2 regions of the Bradyrhizobium japonicum USDA 6 genome follow, and region 1 is predicted to be linked to the other one. Evidence: riboswitches for the same ligand, from Rfam matches in the RefSeq annotation. Region 1 holds a riboswitch; the other holds the start of a gene.
What was found. A riboswitch is a leader RNA that binds a small molecule or an ion and turns the genes downstream of it on or off. The one in region 1 is predicted to bind S-adenosylmethionine.
Positions count from the first base shown of each region.

Region 1 (7,891 bases):
TCCGGACCGAACATCCAGCCGACGCGCAGCGCGGCGAGGCCGTGGATCTTGGAGAAGGTGTGCGTCACCACGGTGTTCTCGGTGGTGGCGACGAGCTCGATCCCCATCTCGTAGTCGTTGCGCGAGACGTAATCGGAATAGGCGGCATCGAGCACCAGCAGCACGTGCGACGGCAGGCCGGCGCGCAGCCGCTTGACCTCGTCGAACGGCACATAGGTGCCGGTCGGGTTGTTGGGGTTGGCGAGCCAGACCAGCTTTGTCTTCGGCGTCACGGCGTTGAGGATGGCGTCGACATTGCAGGTGTGGTTGGTCTCCTGCGCGACCACGTTCTTGGCGCCGACCGCCATGGTCGCGATCGGGTAGACCAGGAAGCCGTGGGTGGTCGATATCGCCTCGTCGCCGTGGCTGAGATAGGTGTGGGCGAGCAGATTGAGGATCTCGTCCGAGCCGGCGCCGCAGATGATGCGGTTGGGGTCGAGCCCGAACGAACGGCCGATCGCTTCGCGCAGCACGCGCGAGGTTCCTTCCGGATAGTCTTCCAGATGCGCCGCCACGTTCCTGAACGCCTCGATCGCCTTGGGCGAGGGCCCGAACGGCGTCTCGTTGGCCGAGAGCTTGAACACCTTGCGGCCCGGCTCAGCCACCGGGCTCTTGCCGGGCGTGTAGGGCGCAATATCGAGAATGCCGGGATTCGGCACGGGGCGGGACATCTTCAACTCCGGAAGTAGCTTTAGGCGGTTCGCGATCTACGATTTCGACCCGGTCGGGGGCACCGTATAGCGCGTTGCGTGGCTGCCGACGAGGGCCGTGGAGCGCACCGAGGCCCCCGCCTCGATCAGGGCAGCCTTGATTTTGTCGATGCTGGTCGCGCTCGTGACCGAGACCAGCAGCGCCGCGCCGTCGAAGGCGGTATCCGGCACCGCCACGATCTCGGCGAGCGGCGACAGGGCGCGGGCGACCTCGGCGTTCCACCCGGATACGCGCACGCTGAAGGTCTCGACCTCAGTCACCACGGCGCTGTCGGCGACGCGCGAGATCGCAAACACCGGCAGTGAAGCCGGATGGTCGGCGCGCTCGACGAAGGGCATCCGCGCGATGATCTTCGGCACGCCGTCGGCTTCAAGCTCCAGCCACCATGGCGTGCGGCTCGAGGTTGCCGAGACCAGCGCCAGGTCGCCCTTGGATTTCGCCACCGCCTCGACCGCGGCCTGCGCGCTGAAATGCGCGACGTAAGGCACCGTGAAGCCGAAATGGAAGCGCACGGAATCGCGCATGGCCGGCTCGCTCACCGAGATGTCGGCATGCACGGAGAACGGCGCCTGCACATAGGTGAAGGTCGAGATGATGACGCGCCAGATGCTCTCGACCGTGTCGAGCGGCAGGATGCCGCGATGGCGCTGGACGATGTCGCGCATCATCGAGGCCTCGCGCGCCGGGCGGAAAGCCGAGCCGACCTCCTGGGTCTGCTTCACCTGGATCAGGCGGTCGATGATGTCGCCGCGCTGCATCAGGAGACGATGCATGCCCTCGTCGATCGCGTCGATCTCCTTGCGCAATTCCTGGAGCGATGGTGGCGCGGGCGGACGGTGGGACATATCTGACTGGACTGTTGAGAGGCGTTCCAATGCGGATCGGCCAGGCAAGCTGGTAGGTTCGGATCCGCTGCGATCGATATCCTGATTAGGCAGTCGGGGCGGCGAAAGCAAAGAGAAATGACGTCCTTTTGGGCTGATGTAACAGAGACGAATTTGGCTAATCCGGACCGCGACTTGACGAAAACCGCCCAAGACAGTACGTTTTGCCTGTTCCGTGGTCATTTGAGCCGGCCGGCTTGCAGCCACGTTAAAAAACTCGCTAAACAGGCCGGGGACCCTTTCGATCCCGGCCGAACCAATCGTTCAGGCCGGGTTTTTCATGGCCTGATGTTCACTGCGATCGAACGTCTGATCGCAAACGAGGTCGATGTCAGAGATGGGTGGCGTCAAGTCTGTGCCGAGTCCCGCGATCAGTGCCGACGACCGGTCGCATGAGGCGGATCATCCGAATTCGCAGGTCGCGCAGTTCGGCGCCGAGCAGCCGCTGCGGCTCGATTGCGGCATCGATCTCACCCCGTTCCAGATCGCCTACCAGACCTATGGCGAGCTCAACGCCGATCGCTCCAACGCGGTGCTGATCTGCCATGCGCTGACGGGAGATCAGCATGTCGCCAACGTGCATCCCGTCACCGGCAAGTCGGGCTGGTGGGAGACGCTGGTCGGTCCCGGCCGGCCTCTTGATCCTCAGCACTACTTCATCATTTGCGCCAACGTGATTGGCGGCTGCATGGGTTCGACCGGGCCGGCCTCGATCAATCCGGCGACCGGCAAGGTGTGGGGCCTGGATTTCCCCGTCATCACCATTCCCGACATGGTGCGCGCGCAGGCGATGCTGATCGACCGGCTCGGCATCGACACGTTGTTCGCGGTGGTCGGCGGCTCGATGGGCGGCATGCAGGTGCTGCAATGGACCGCGGCCTATCCCAAGCGCGTGTACTCCGCGCTGGCGATTGCCTGCGCAACGCGGCACTCGGCCCAGAACATCGCTTTCCACGAGCTCGGCCGCCAGGCAGTGATGGCCGATCCCGACTGGCACAACGGCCGCTACACGGATCAGGGCATCCATCCGCATCGCGGACTTGCGGTGGCACGGATGGCCGCGCACATCACCTATCTTTCGGACGCCGCGCTGCATCGCAAGTTCGGCCGCCGCATGCAGGACCGCGAGCTGCCGACCTTCTCGTTCGACGCCGATTTCCAGGTCGAGAGCTATCTGCGCTACCAGGGCTCGTCCTTTGTCGAGCGGTTCGACGCCAACTCCTATCTCTATCTGACCCGCGCGATGGACTATTTCGACATCGCTGGCGACCACGGCGGCGTGCTGGCGAAGGCGTTCGCGGGCATCGAGACGCGCTTCTGCGTGGTCTCCTTCACCAGCGACTGGCTGTTCCCGACCTCGGAATCGCGCGCACTGGTGCATGCGCTGAACGCGTCGAGCGCGCGGGTGTCGTTCGCCGAGATCGAGACCGATCGCGGCCACGACGCCTTCCTGCTCGACGTGCCCGAATTCTTCGATATCGCCCGGGCCTTCCTGCAATCGGCAGGGAAGGCGCGCGGGCTCACCGCCAGGATTGACTGACAAGGACGGCTAGCGATGTCTGTGCAGGAAGTGCTGCCGCTGGGCGGCGTTGCGACGGAGCAGTCCGGCCAGTTTCGCGCCGATCATCTGCTGGTCGCCGAGATGGTCAAGCCCGGCTCGAAAGTGCTCGACGTCGGCTGCGGCGAGGGCGATTTGCTCCAGTTACTGGAGACCCGCGGTATCGACGGGCGCGGCATCGAGCTGTCGCGCGAGGGCGTCAATCGCTGCGTCGCCAAGGGCCTCGCGGTGGTGCAGGGCGATGCCGACACCGATCTCGTCAACTATCCCGACGACGCCTTCGATTACGTCATCCTGTCGCAGACGCTGCAGGCGACGCGGCAGCCGCGGGTCGTGCTGGAGAATCTGCTGCGCATCGGCCGCCGCGCCATCGTGTCGTTCCCGAATTTCGGCTTCTGGAAGATGCGGCTCCAGCTCCTGGTCGGCGGCCACATGCCGCGCACCGAGAATCTGCCGGCGACCTGGTACGACACCGCCAACATCCATTTCTGCACTATCAAGGATTTCGTTGAGCTCTGCGACGCGATCGACGTCAAGATGGAGCGCGCCGAGGCGCTGGATCTGTACGGCCGTCCATTGCGGCTGCGATTGCCGTGGTGGGTGTGGAACATGTTCGGCGAGCAGGGCGTGTTTCTGCTCACGCGCGGGCAGGGGAAGTAGCTTCTCGTCACTGCGGGCGCAGTGAATCCGGCAGGCGCCCACCCCGAGCGGTCGGCCGGATATCTCGTGCGGGCAACTAGACTAAAGTACTCGACTCGGCGGCCGGCCAAAGTTGAGCCTCTCGGTTGCATGTCCTCATTTCCTTAAGTCATAATGTTGCTGGGGAAATGGCCAGGGGCTGAGACTATGGGTAGAGCGCTGCCGGCACTTGCTGTGCTGTTCAGTGTCAGCTTGACGTGCGAACCAGTATTCGCCCAGAGCGGCGGCGACATCGTCAACATCTTCGGCGGCCTTGTTCAGTCCGCCATCAACCAGGCCATCCAGGCCGAGTGGCGCAAGCTTCCGCCGGCCGAGATTTCCTGCATCGACGATAATCTTCGCCAGCGTGGCACGTCCGTCGGACAGGTGATCCAGCAGGGCTTCAGTCCCAGCGACGGCCGGCTTGCCGAGCTGCGCCGCGTCTGCCGAACCGGGCTCGTGCAAAATCCGACGAACCTCGCCTCGAGCCCGAGCGTGATCTCGATCTATGCGGTCGACGGCCTCAGCCTCGGCGCGAAGGTCAGCTTCGAAAGCTCCGTCTATCGGCAGTACCAATGTAGTCCCAGCGAGCAGTTCAACGGCTTTACCTGGTGCGCACGCAAGGTGCCGGAAAGCTCGAAACGAGGGCCGTTCGTATCGTCCTACTCGATCCTGCATTCGCCCGACGGCACGGTCTCTTACGTGAACCGGTTCTTGGAGCCGGCCTGGTTCAGCGGCAACGAGGCGAATGAGGATATCGCGCGACTTGCGAAAAAGTACGGGGCCCAGCCCAACGTGATGGCAATGCCGCAAATCGACGGCCTGCAAGGGCTCATGGCCAGCTGGGGCGCGGTCAGGTTGGTGTCGCTCGACGCAAGCAATGTGGCCCAGCTCGCGCAGGGCCGGGACATCAGGGCCGGGCTGATGGTGGATTTCCTCGGCAATTTTCGTCGATCCGCGCAGCTCGGCTTGCCAATCTACCGCCTGGCCGGGGGCCGGGATTCGTCTGGGCTGCCAACTGGGATCAGGGCGGGCGAGGCACTTTGCGATTCTTCGCGGTGGATGCGTCCACGCTGTCGGGACCCGACGCCGTCCAGCCGCAGGCTCAGGCGAATATCGGCGCGCCTTCGATCGCCGAGCCGGCCGCACCTGCGCCGGCAGCTCCTTCTGCGCCGCCGCCCCCGCCGGTCTCGGCGGCGCCGCCACCGCCGCCGGTCTCATCGCCGCCGGTGGTCGCTCGTCTCGATCCCGACGAGCGTGCGCGGCAGCGGATCAAGGATACGCTGAGCCGGGTTTCCTATCATCGAGGAGATCTTCCGAACGAAAACTACAAGACGAGGCTGGATGCGATCGCGTCCCGGCTCGCCCCCGTCAGCGACGCCACGGATTCGGCCACGCTGACGAGCCTCATGTCGGACTGCGATACGGCTTCGGCGATCTTCGATGAAGCCGCCGAGTTCACCCGGGTCTCCGAGGTGGCGGGCCGGAAAGTGGCGATCGTGAACGCAAAGCTGCAAGGCATCAGCTTCGATGCGCCGCTGGTGCAGGAGTTGAAGACCTCCGTCGGCGGCGTCGGAACCGCCCAGGCTGAGGGAGATATCGCGGCCTTGAAGCGTGCCTTGAGCTCGCTCAACGGCCTCTACGATTCCGGCCGGCTCGATCGCCTCGCAACGGCAAGGGCAAACGGATTTGAGACCATCGAGAGCTACGAGGATTACAAGGATCGCCAATCCAGGCTCAGTGGGTCGGGAATCATCCTGAATAAGAAGTGAGTGTCATGCTGAGCAATGTCGAGACGTTCTTTGTTCGCCTCCTGCGAGGGACGGTCATCGCGACCGCGATGGTTTCCTTCCTCATCACGATCCTGGCGCTGATCTTTGCATTGTATGCGCAGTTCGCTCCGAACCCGAGCGTGCGGATCGCCGAACAGATCGACCGGTTTCGCCAGGCGACAGATCCGGTCAAGCTGATCAAGGAGGTCTTCCCGTCGGATGCGCCGATCGTCAGGGAGACCGCGGGCTCCGACAACGTGGCCTACGAAAAAGGCAAGCGCCTGGACCCGGAGATCCTGCAGCAGTTCAACAAGTTTCTCGATGGCGCGCTGGGAGCCAGCTTCGAAAATGCTTCGCAGTTCTCGGACTGGCTCTACAACAACGGAGCGCGATTCCGCGGCTATGCCACGTTGGACGACAGGAATGCGCTTGATGAGGGCAACATCGAGGTGTTGTGGCGCTCCTTGCTGTTCGACTATGCCAAGCGGCTGAGCGCGCGGGCACCGGCGCTGGCGACGGCGAACAAGGACAAGCAATACTCTTCCTCGATCGATCGCATCGCGGCTGCCACGCCTCCCACCCGCGCGCCGTATTTCGTCGTGTGGTTCTTCAACAAGCTGCAGGGCGAGCTGCAACTCGTCTCTCAGGAATTCCAGGAAGAGCAAAACCGCAGACTGGCCTTGAAATTGATGGTCCCTGTCGCTTTGTATGTCGCCGCGGGTGCCTTTTCCTATTTCATCTTCATCATGTTCCTGTTCTTGCTGGTCTCGATCGAAGCCAGCGTCAGGCGTTTGGCGTCTGCCGAAAACCCGGCGTTACCTCCGCTGCCGGCTGCCTCCCAGGTCTGAGACCTGGCGCGGCAGGCCGCGGCTGGCGGTCTAATGCGCCGCCAGCGACCGCGGATCGCGCACCGGCCAGCGCCCGGCTTCCACCAGCGTCACGAACCGCTCCACGCTCTCGTTGAACAGCGCGGGCTCTTCGAGATTGAGCACGTGGCCTGATTTCGGAAACATCGCGAGGCCCGCCGCCGGCAGGTGCTTCTTCAGGAACAGGCTTGCGCCGACGCAGGGATCGTCTTCGTCACCGCAGATGATCAGCGCGGGCGTTACCACACCTCGAATGGCATCCGGCATCGTGTAGATCGATGGCCGGCCGCCCTGGAAGCCGCGCATCGTGTTCGCGGAGCCCTTGGCATCGTGCCGCGCCAGCGCGGCGTAGAAATCGGCGTGGCCGCGCGGGTCCTTCACCAGGAACGGAATTCGGCTCGGCGCCTCGCGCGTGACCTTTGCGACCTCGGCGGAGCCGAGCGTCTCGAACTGCTCGGCATTGGCGCGGCACTGCTTGCGCCAGTTGTCGAGATTCTCGATCTCTGATCCTGAGCCCACGCCGGCCAGCGTCATCGACAGCGCGCGCTGCGGCGCGTTCAACCCGATCTGGAGCGACGAATAGGCGCCCATCGACAGGCCGACCAGATGCGCGCGCTCGATCTTGAGGTGATCGAGCACCGCGAGCGCGTCGGTGTAGAAGTGCTTGTAGGTGTAGACCTCGCCATCAGGCACGTCCGACGGCGTGTAGCCACGCGCGGAATAGGTGATGCAGCGATGGCCGCGCGAGAAGTAGCGCATCTGCGGCTCCCAATTGGTGTAGTCGGCCGCGAACTCATGCAGAAAAATAATCGGCGATCCCTGACCCGCTTCTTCGAAATAGATGCGGACGTCATCCCTGGTCGTGGCGTGGGGCATTAACTGTTTCCCTCTCTTCAAGCCGCCTTTCGAGGATTGCAGTTAATGCTGTTGTCCGCAATGCGGCAGCCTCACGCCAGCATCGGCGCAAAATCATCGCAGCCATTCGCGGGCGTGGCGTCTTTTTCTCGCCACATCCGGCGGCTTAACGGCCGGACGAATGCCGGCCTCGGCACGGGCCGGCTGGAGTGGGGGTGTCAACGAAGGATGAAGTATGTTGGAGTTGTTTGCGTCTCGCCTGTCGCGTTGTGTTGTCGCGCTGGCGATTTTCTTCGCGGCGGTTGCCGCGTTCGTTTCTCCGGCCTCAGCGCGGCCGCATCATCGTCATAGCGCAGAGCGGCACGCTTACGTGCACCACGCCAGACATCATCATGACCGTCATTATCGCCACCATGCCCGTAGCTCGCGCTTCGAGCGCGGCGCGGCGCAGTTGCAGGCGAGCGGCTTCGCCGACACCCAGGCGAGCTACAATCCGAATGCCAATGTCGGCGGCATGGCCAACAACGG
Region 1 covers NC_017249.1:1,568,624-1,576,514, forward strand. Annotated here, with positions in the region: gene hisC (histidinol-phosphate transaminase) at 1-710, opposite strand, end outside; gene BJ6T_RS07305 (chorismate mutase) at 747-1,595, opposite strand; SAM riboswitch at 1,800-1,879, shown strand; gene metX (homoserine O-acetyltransferase MetX) at 1,972-3,174, shown strand; gene metW (methionine biosynthesis protein MetW) at 3,190-3,852, shown strand; gene BJ6T_RS46970 (hypothetical protein) at 4,039-5,157, shown strand; gene BJ6T_RS07325 (hypothetical protein) at 5,280-5,642, shown strand; gene BJ6T_RS07330 (hypothetical protein) at 5,648-6,490, shown strand; gene BJ6T_RS07335 (alpha/beta fold hydrolase) at 6,521-7,384, opposite strand; gene BJ6T_RS07340 (TIGR02594 family protein) at 7,599-7,891, shown strand, end outside.

Region 2 (7,891 bases), 360 kb from region 1:
GCCGGCGGCATGCTGATGCAGTTCCTGCCGAAGGCGCCCGAGCGCGCGCGGCAGGCCGATTTGCATCCCGGCGATGCGCCCGAAGGCGCGGAGGTGCATGCTGTCGCCGAAGACGACGCCTGGGTCGAGGCGCGTTCGCTGGTCGAGACCGTCGAGGACGTCGAGCTGATCGACCCCGAACTCTCCGGCGAGCGGCTGCTGTTCCGCCTGTTCCACGAGCGCGGCGTGCGTGTGTTCAATCCGCTGGTGCTGAAGGCGCAATGCTCCTGCTCGCGCGACGCGGTTGGTGCGATGCTGAAGAGCTTCTCGCCCGACGACCGCGCTGCCATGGTCAAGGACGACAAGGTCGTCGTGACCTGCGAGTTCTGCTCGTCGGTGTACCAGTTCACGCCGCACGAGGCGGGCGTGGAAGACGCGTAGGGGTCGCATCCTCCGTCATTGCGCGCCACACACTTGGTATCCTCGCCCGACTTGATCTGGCGATCCAGTCGTAGGGTGGGCAAAGCGCAGCGTGTCCACCATCTTATGCGTCGCGCTCGGAATGGTGGGCACGGCGCTTTGCGCCTTTGCCCACCCACGGCGCCGCGCTAGTTCAACACCCGCTTGTTGTCCGGGCTGTCCAGCGAGAACGTCGGTACGTCGATCTCGAAGCGTTCGCCGCTTTCGCTGACCATCTGGTAGCGGCCGGTCATGAAGCCCGAGGCGGTCGCGAGCGGCACGCCGGAGGTGTATTCGAAGCGCTCGCCGGGAGCCAGGGTCGGCTGCTCGCCGACGACGCCCTCGCCCCTGACCTCCTGCTGGCGGCCGGTGGCATCGGTGATGATCCAGTGCCGCGTCTTCAGCTGCACAGTTTCGTCGCCGGAATTGGTGATGACGATGGTGTAGGACCAGAAATAGCGGGAGCGGTCGGCCGACGACTGCTCCGGAACAAAGTTCGGCTCGACGGTCACTTCGATTTGGCGGGTCACGGCGCGATACATGGCTGCCATCATAACGAAAACCCGGCCGGGAACCAACGCCCGCAGGCGGTTTTGGCGACATCGTGCCGCCAGAATTGCCGAGGAAGTAGACCCAATGTGATCCGGCCGCTTTGCGAGACGACGGCCGGACCTGTACACTCCTTGATACGTCGCGATTTGCGGAAGGGTTTCGGGCCCCGATGACCATTGCCGACCAAGTGACGGGATCGACGATCGCGGGAACCGGCAAGCCTGCGGAGGCCAGACCTGCGGAGGCGAAGCCGTGCTCCGCCGCGCCGGCCATCACGCTGCCCGCCATCGGCGAGCGCGAGCTCCGGCTCGACCTGTTCCGCGGACTCGCGCTGTGGCTGATCTTCGTCGACCATCTGCCGCCGAGCCTTTTGACCTGGTTCACGATCCGCAATTACGGCTTCAGCGACGCCACCGAGATCTTCATCTTCATCTCCGGCTACACTGCGGCGTTCGTCTACGGTCGTGCCATGCTCGAAAGCGGCTTCGTCGTCGCCACCGCGCGCATCCTGCGGCGCGTCTGGCAGATCTATGTCGCGCACGTCTTTCTGTTCACGATCTTCCTCGCCGAAATCTCCTACGTTGCGACCAGGTTCGAGAACCCGCTCTACACCGAAGAGATGGGCATCATGGATTTCCTCAAGCAGCCCGATGTCACGATCGTGCAGGCGCTGCTGCTGCGTTTTCGTCCGGTCAACATGGACGTGCTGCCGCTCTACATCGTGCTGATGCTGGCGCTGCCCTTGATCTTGTGGCTGATGAAATGGCGGCCCGACGTGACGCTCGGTCTCTCGGTCGTGCTCTACGAAGTGACCTGGGAATACGACCTCTATCTGTCGGCCTATCCGAACGGCTTCTGGGCGTTCAATCCCTTCGCCTGGCAATTGCTTTTCGTATTCGGTGCATGGTGTGCGCTCGGAGGTGCGCGACGGATGTCGCGCATCCTGGCGTCCCGCGTCACGATGTGGATATCGATCGCCTATCTGGTCGCGGCGTTCTACGTGACGCTGACCTGGTATGTGCCGCAGCTCTCCCACTTCATGCCGAGGCGGCTCGAGCAGTGGATGTATCCGATCGACAAGGCCGATCTCGACGTGCTGCGCTTCACGCATTTCCTGGCGTTCGCCGCACTCACCGTTCGCTTCCTGCCCCGGGAATGGCCGGGCCTGAAATCGCCTTGGCTGCGGCCGCTGATCCTCTGCGGCCAGCATTCCCTGGAGATCTTTTGTCTCGGCGTCTTCCTCGCCTTCGCCGGCCATTTCATCCTGGCCGAAGTCTCCGGCGGCGCAGCCATGCATGCGCTGATTAGTCTCTCCGGAATCCTGATCATGTGGGGCGTGGCCTGGGTGATTTCGTGGTACAAGCGCGTGGCTGACAAGAGCGGTGCGAAAACCAAAAACGCCGTCGGCAACGCCGATCTGGCGGGAGGGGGCTGATGAAGGCGAAGGTTCTCCTGAGCCTGGTCCTGCTGTGCGGCAACCTCGCCGCGCCCCTGGCGCGCGCGGGCGATGCCGTGCAGGCTGCTCCGGCCGCGCCCCCGGCCTGCGAATTGCCATCCTATCTACTCACCACTGACAGCCAGCTTCCGAGGGTCGCCGATGCCATCAAGGCCGGCAAACCGCTCGAAATCCTGGTCATCGGCAGCCGTTCGACCACGATTCCGGCTTCGGAGGACAGCTCCTATCCGGCGCGCATGCAGGCCATCCTGCAGGACAGGCTGCTGCCGTCGGAGACCGTGCACGTCTCCGTAGAAATACAGAGCAAGAAGACGGCCGAGGAGGCGGCCGCCACCTTCGTTAAGCTGATGGAAGCAAAAAGGCCTACTTTGGTCATCTGGCAGACCGGGACTGTGGATGCTATCCGAGCGATTGATCCCGATGATTTTCGCGGGGCGGTGACCGAAGGGGTTTCCGCGTTGCAAAAAGCAGGGGCTGACGTCGTGTTGATGAACTTGCAGTACAGCCCGCGTACCGAAACCATGATCTCGGTGCCGCCCTATCTCGACAATATGCGGGTGGTGGCGCAGGAGCATGACATCCCGCTGTTCGACCGTTTCGCGATCATGCGGCAGTGGAACGATCAGGGTCAGTTCGACCTGTTCAGCCCGTCCCGCGGGCCAGAGCTGGCGAAACAGGTCCATGATTGCCTTGGCCGGGCGTTGGCACAGTTCGTGATCGACGCAGCCCATCTGGGGCCGGCTGAGCAGCAAAATTGAGGTCTAGCGTTAATGAGTTCTCTCCGCCCTTTTTGCCTGACGGCATGGCTGGCTGCCCCCGCGGCGGCTCTGCTGTTGCTGACGCCGGTGTCGCTGGCACCGGTGCAGGCGCAGGCGACGCAGGCAACGCCCGCGCCGCAGCAGGCCGCTAGTCCGGCTTCCACGTCGCCCTCCCAGACCACCGTCGCCGCGACGTCCCACGAGCAGCGCGGCGTGACCGCGCGCGCCATCGACAAGGTGAAGCAGGTCGCGAAATCCGCCGGCGACATTTTCAGCCGCGTGCCCTGCCTCACGCCGAAGGGTGGCTCGAAGACCATGGGCTCGCTGCCGCATGTCGCGGGCAAGCTCGCCGCCGGCAAACCCGTCGTGATCGTCGCGTTCGGCTCGTCGTCGACGGCCGGCTATGGCGCGAGCTCGCCCGATTTCAATTATCCGAACCGTCTCGCCGCGCAGCTCCGCCGGCAATATCCGACCGCCGACATCACCGTCATCAACGCCGGCGTCGGCGGCGAGGACGCGCCCGAGATGATGAAGCGCCTCCAGAAGGAGGTGATCGACGTGCATCCGGATCTCGTGATCTGGCAGGTCGGCACCAATGCGGTGCTGCGCAATCTCGATCCCGGTGACACCGCCAAGATGGTCGAGGACGGCATCTCCCGCATCCAGGCCGCCGGCGGTGCCGACATCGTGCTGGTCGATCCGCAATATTCGCCGGCCGTCAACCAGCGCAAGGAGAGCGCCGGCAAGATAGTGCACCTGCTCGGCAAAGTCGCCGAGCTTCGTCACGTCGGCATCTTCCCGCGTTTCGAGGTGATGCGCGACTGGCACGAAAATCAATCGATCCCGGTCGAGAGTTTCGTGATCGCCGACGGCCTGCATATGAACGATTGGGGTTATGCCTGCTTCGCCCAGCTCCTCGGCGACGACATCATCCGCTCCGTCGGCCAGATCAAGCTCGGCGTCAACGTGCCCGCGGACGTGCGGACGTATCGGCCGATGTGAGCTTCCGTAGGGTGGGCAAAGGCGCGCCATTCGCGCGCCGTGCCCACCATCTATCGGCGATATGATCGTGAATGGTAGGCACGCTCCGCTTTGCCTACCCTACGATTCCGAGCTCGTGGAGCCCTCACGCCTTCTCCAGCGCTGCGGTCAGATCCTCGATCAGATCATCCGCATGCTCGAGCCCCGCCGAGAAGCGGATGAAGCCCTCGCTGATGCCGAGCGCGGCGCGGTCTTCCGGCTTGAGGCGCTGATGCGTCGTGGTCGCCGGATGCGTGACGAGGCTCTTGGCATCGCCGAGATTGTTCGAGATTTTTGCAAGCTTGAGCTCGTTGAGCACGCGGAACGCGCCCTGCTTGCCGCCCTTGACCTCGAAGCCGACCAGCGTCGAGCCGCCGCGCATCTGCTTCTTCACGAGAGCTGCCTGCGGATGATCGGCGCGGCCGGGATAGACCAGCCGTGAAATCTTCGGATGGCTCGCCAGCACGTCGGCGATGCGTCCCGCCGTCTCGGTCTGCGCGCGCACGCGCACACCGAGCGTTTCCAGGCCCTTGAGCAGGACCCACGCGTTGAACGGCGAGATCGACGGGCCGGTCTGGCGCATGAAATTGTGGATGTGCTCGGCGATGAACGCTTCCGACGACAGGATGATGCCGCCGAGACAACGGCCCTGGCCGTCGATGTGCTTGGTCGCGGAATAGACCACGACGTCGGCCCCTAGCGCGAGCGGGCTCTGCCAGATCGGCGTCGCGAACACGTTGTCGACGACGAGCCGCGCGCCGCCGCTGTGCGCGATCTCGGCGATCCCTGGAATGTCGAGCACGTCGAGCGTCGGATTGGTCGGGCTCTCCAGGAAGAACGTCTTGGTGTTCGGCCTCAAGGCGCGCTGCCATTGGTCGAGATCGAGGCCGTCGACCAGCGTGGTCTCGATGCCGTAGCGCGGCAAGAGGTCCTGAATGACGTAGAGGCACGAGCCGAACAGGGCGCGGGAAGCGACCACGTGATCGCCGGCCTTGAGCGGCGCCAGGATCGCGGTCGTCACCGCGGCCATGCCGGTCGCCGCCGAGCGGGCGGCTTCGGCGCCTTCGAGCTCGATCATGCGGCGCTCGAACATCGCGATGGTCGGGTTGGAGTAGCGCGAATAGATGAAGCCGGGGTCCTCGCCCTTGAACCGCGCCTCGCACTCCTCGGCGCTGTTGTAGACGTAGCCCTGGGTCAGGAACAGCGCCTCCGACGTCTCGCCATATTGCGAGCGCAGGGTGCCGGAATGGACCAGACGGGTTTCGGGACGGTAGTTGGCGGTCGACTTCGACATAGGTACCTCCGACATGACCGTCTCGTCGAAAACGGTCACAAAAAAACCGGCCTGGATATCTCCACGGGCCGGGATCACAGAGGTCCCCGGCCTGTTTAGCGACTTATTTAACGTGGCTGCAAGCCGGCCGGCTCAAATCACCACGGGATAAGTCATGCTCATATTCCGCAATGCCCTTTTCGTCAAGGCGTCCATCGGATAGCCGTAAAAAGCTGTATTTTCCGCATGTCCGGATACATTTGCCCCCTGACGAGGACCCAAGTTTGACGTTCACGGTCGCCGCCGACGCCAATGGTATCCTGCCCGACCGCATGATCGCGGCGATGGCGGAAGCGGGGCTGATCCTGCCTGCCTACGATTTCGTCGAGAGCCAGATCCAGCCGGCGAGCCTCGACCTCCGCCTCGGCGATATCGCCTATCGCGTTCGCGCCAGCTTCCTGCCCGGTCCCGGCGCGACCGTCGCCGAGCGCATCGACGAGTTGAAGTTGCACGAGTTCAGCCTCACCGATGGCGCGGTGCTGGAGACCAACTGCGTCTACATCGTGCCGCTCCTGGAAAGCCTGGCGCTGCCGCCGGAGATCGTCGCGGCCGCCAACCCGAAAAGCTCGACCGGCCGGCTCGATGTCTTCACTCGCGTCATTGCCGACGGCACCCGCCGCTTCGACATGATCGGCGCCGGCTATCACGGCCCGCTCTACGCCGAGATCAGCCCGAAGACGTTTCCGGTGCTGGTCAGCGAGGGCTCGCGCCTGAGCCAGGTGCGCTTCCGCACCGGCGATGCCATCCTCAACATCGACGATCTCGAGGCGCTGCACGCGACCGAGCGTCTCGTCGATCTCGACGATGCCGATCTCACCGGCGGCGTCGCCGTTTCCGTCGACCTCTCCGGCGAGAAGGCCAACGGCTTCGTCGGCTATCGCGCCAAGCGCCACACCGGCGTCGTCGACGTTGACCGCCGCTCCGGCTACGCGGTGGAGGATTTCTGGGAGCCGATCTCGGCGCGTCCCGACGGCAGCCTGATCCTCGATCCCGGCGAGTTCTACATCCTCGCTTCCAAGGAAGCCGTGCAGGTGCCGCCCGATTACGCCGCGGAGATGGTGCCGTTCGATCCCCTGGTCGGCGAGTTCCGCGTGCACTATGCCGGCTTCTTCGATCCCGGCTTCGGCTATGCCGGCGCCGGGGGGCAGGGCGCGCGCGCCGTGCTCGAAGTACGCTCGCGCGAGGTGCCGTTCATCCTCGAGCACGGCCAGATCGTCGGCCGTCTCGTCTACGAGAAGATGCTGGCGCGCCCCGACGCGATGTACGGCCAGCGCATCGGCTCGAACTACCAGGCGCAGGGGCTCAAACTATCGAAGCATTTTCGGGTGTAGTGCTGGCCTCACTCTCCGCCGTGATGCCCCGGCTTGACCGGGGCATCCAGTACGCCGCAACCTATCGGCTCTACAACAGATGCCTCTGGAATACTGGATCGCCCGATCCCGTCTCCGCCAAGGGCTTCGCCGGGCCAACAACTCACTCGGCCGCCGAAGCCTTAGCGAAGGCGGCAAGTCGGGCGATGACACCGAATGTGTGGCAGGATACGAACCAAGTTCCGGCTACGTGCGAGGCCTCCCGATGAGCCATCCATCCGAACTCGACGCAAGGATCGTCGATGACGTCGCGGACGCGCTGATCTATTCCGATCGAGCGGGCACGATCACACGCTGGAATCGGGCATCAACCACGCTGTTCGGCTTCTCGGCGGACGAGGTGCTCGGCCAGAACCTCGATCTGATCATTCCCGAACATCTGCGCGCCGCGCACTGGAAGGGCTTCGAAGCTGCGCTTGCCACCGGCGCGATGAAGCTCGCGGGCAGGCCGACGCTGACCCGCGCGCTGCACAAGAGCGGACGCAAGCTCTACATCGAGATGACCTTCGCGCTGGTGCGCGATGCCGGCGGTGCCGTGGTCGGATCGGTCGCGATGGCGCGCGACGTCACCGAACGCGTCGAGCGCGAGCGCGCGGCCAGGCTTGCGCAAAAATCGTGATGCGGAATTGACGGGCCAGCGTGCAGGGCACTCTGCCTGAGCGTCAGGTTGTCTCGCACCTGTCGCAGTGACACACTCGATCAAAACAACGATCGGGAGCGAACATGACCGCCGCAACAGACGCAGCACAGGAAGCGCAATGGAAGCGCTGGCGCGCGGTCGCCGACCTCTATCACGCCTACTTCACCGGCCTCATCCTCACCGTCGTCACGCGGCGCGGCACGGCGGATGCTGCCGAATTCGTGTTCCGCGTGTTTCGCCGCCAGCAGCAGGAGCGCTTCCTGCCGGGGCTCGAAAAGCTCGGTCTCAGTCATCTGCCGCCGGCGGTGGCCGCCGCGCAATATC
Region 2 covers NC_017249.1:1,208,116-1,216,006, forward strand. Annotated here, with positions in the region: gene BJ6T_RS05495 (Hsp33 family molecular chaperone) at 1-420, shown strand, start outside; gene apaG (Co2+/Mg2+ efflux facilitator ApaG/CorD) at 588-980, opposite strand; gene BJ6T_RS05505 (OpgC domain-containing protein) at 1,160-2,425, shown strand; gene BJ6T_RS05510 (SGNH/GDSL hydrolase family protein) at 2,425-3,204, shown strand; gene BJ6T_RS05515 (SGNH/GDSL hydrolase family protein) at 3,217-4,206, shown strand; gene BJ6T_RS05520 (O-succinylhomoserine sulfhydrylase) at 4,331-5,518, opposite strand; SAM riboswitch at 5,593-5,672, opposite strand; gene BJ6T_RS05525 (2'-deoxycytidine 5'-triphosphate deaminase) at 5,782-6,888, shown strand; gene BJ6T_RS05530 (PAS domain-containing protein) at 7,133-7,546, shown strand; gene BJ6T_RS05535 (hypothetical protein) at 7,651-7,891, shown strand, end outside.
Region 2: linked by a shared signal. The riboswitch ahead of BJ6T_RS05520 (O-succinylhomoserine sulfhydrylase) and the one ahead of metX (homoserine O-acetyltransferase MetX) in region 1 are both predicted to bind S-adenosylmethionine.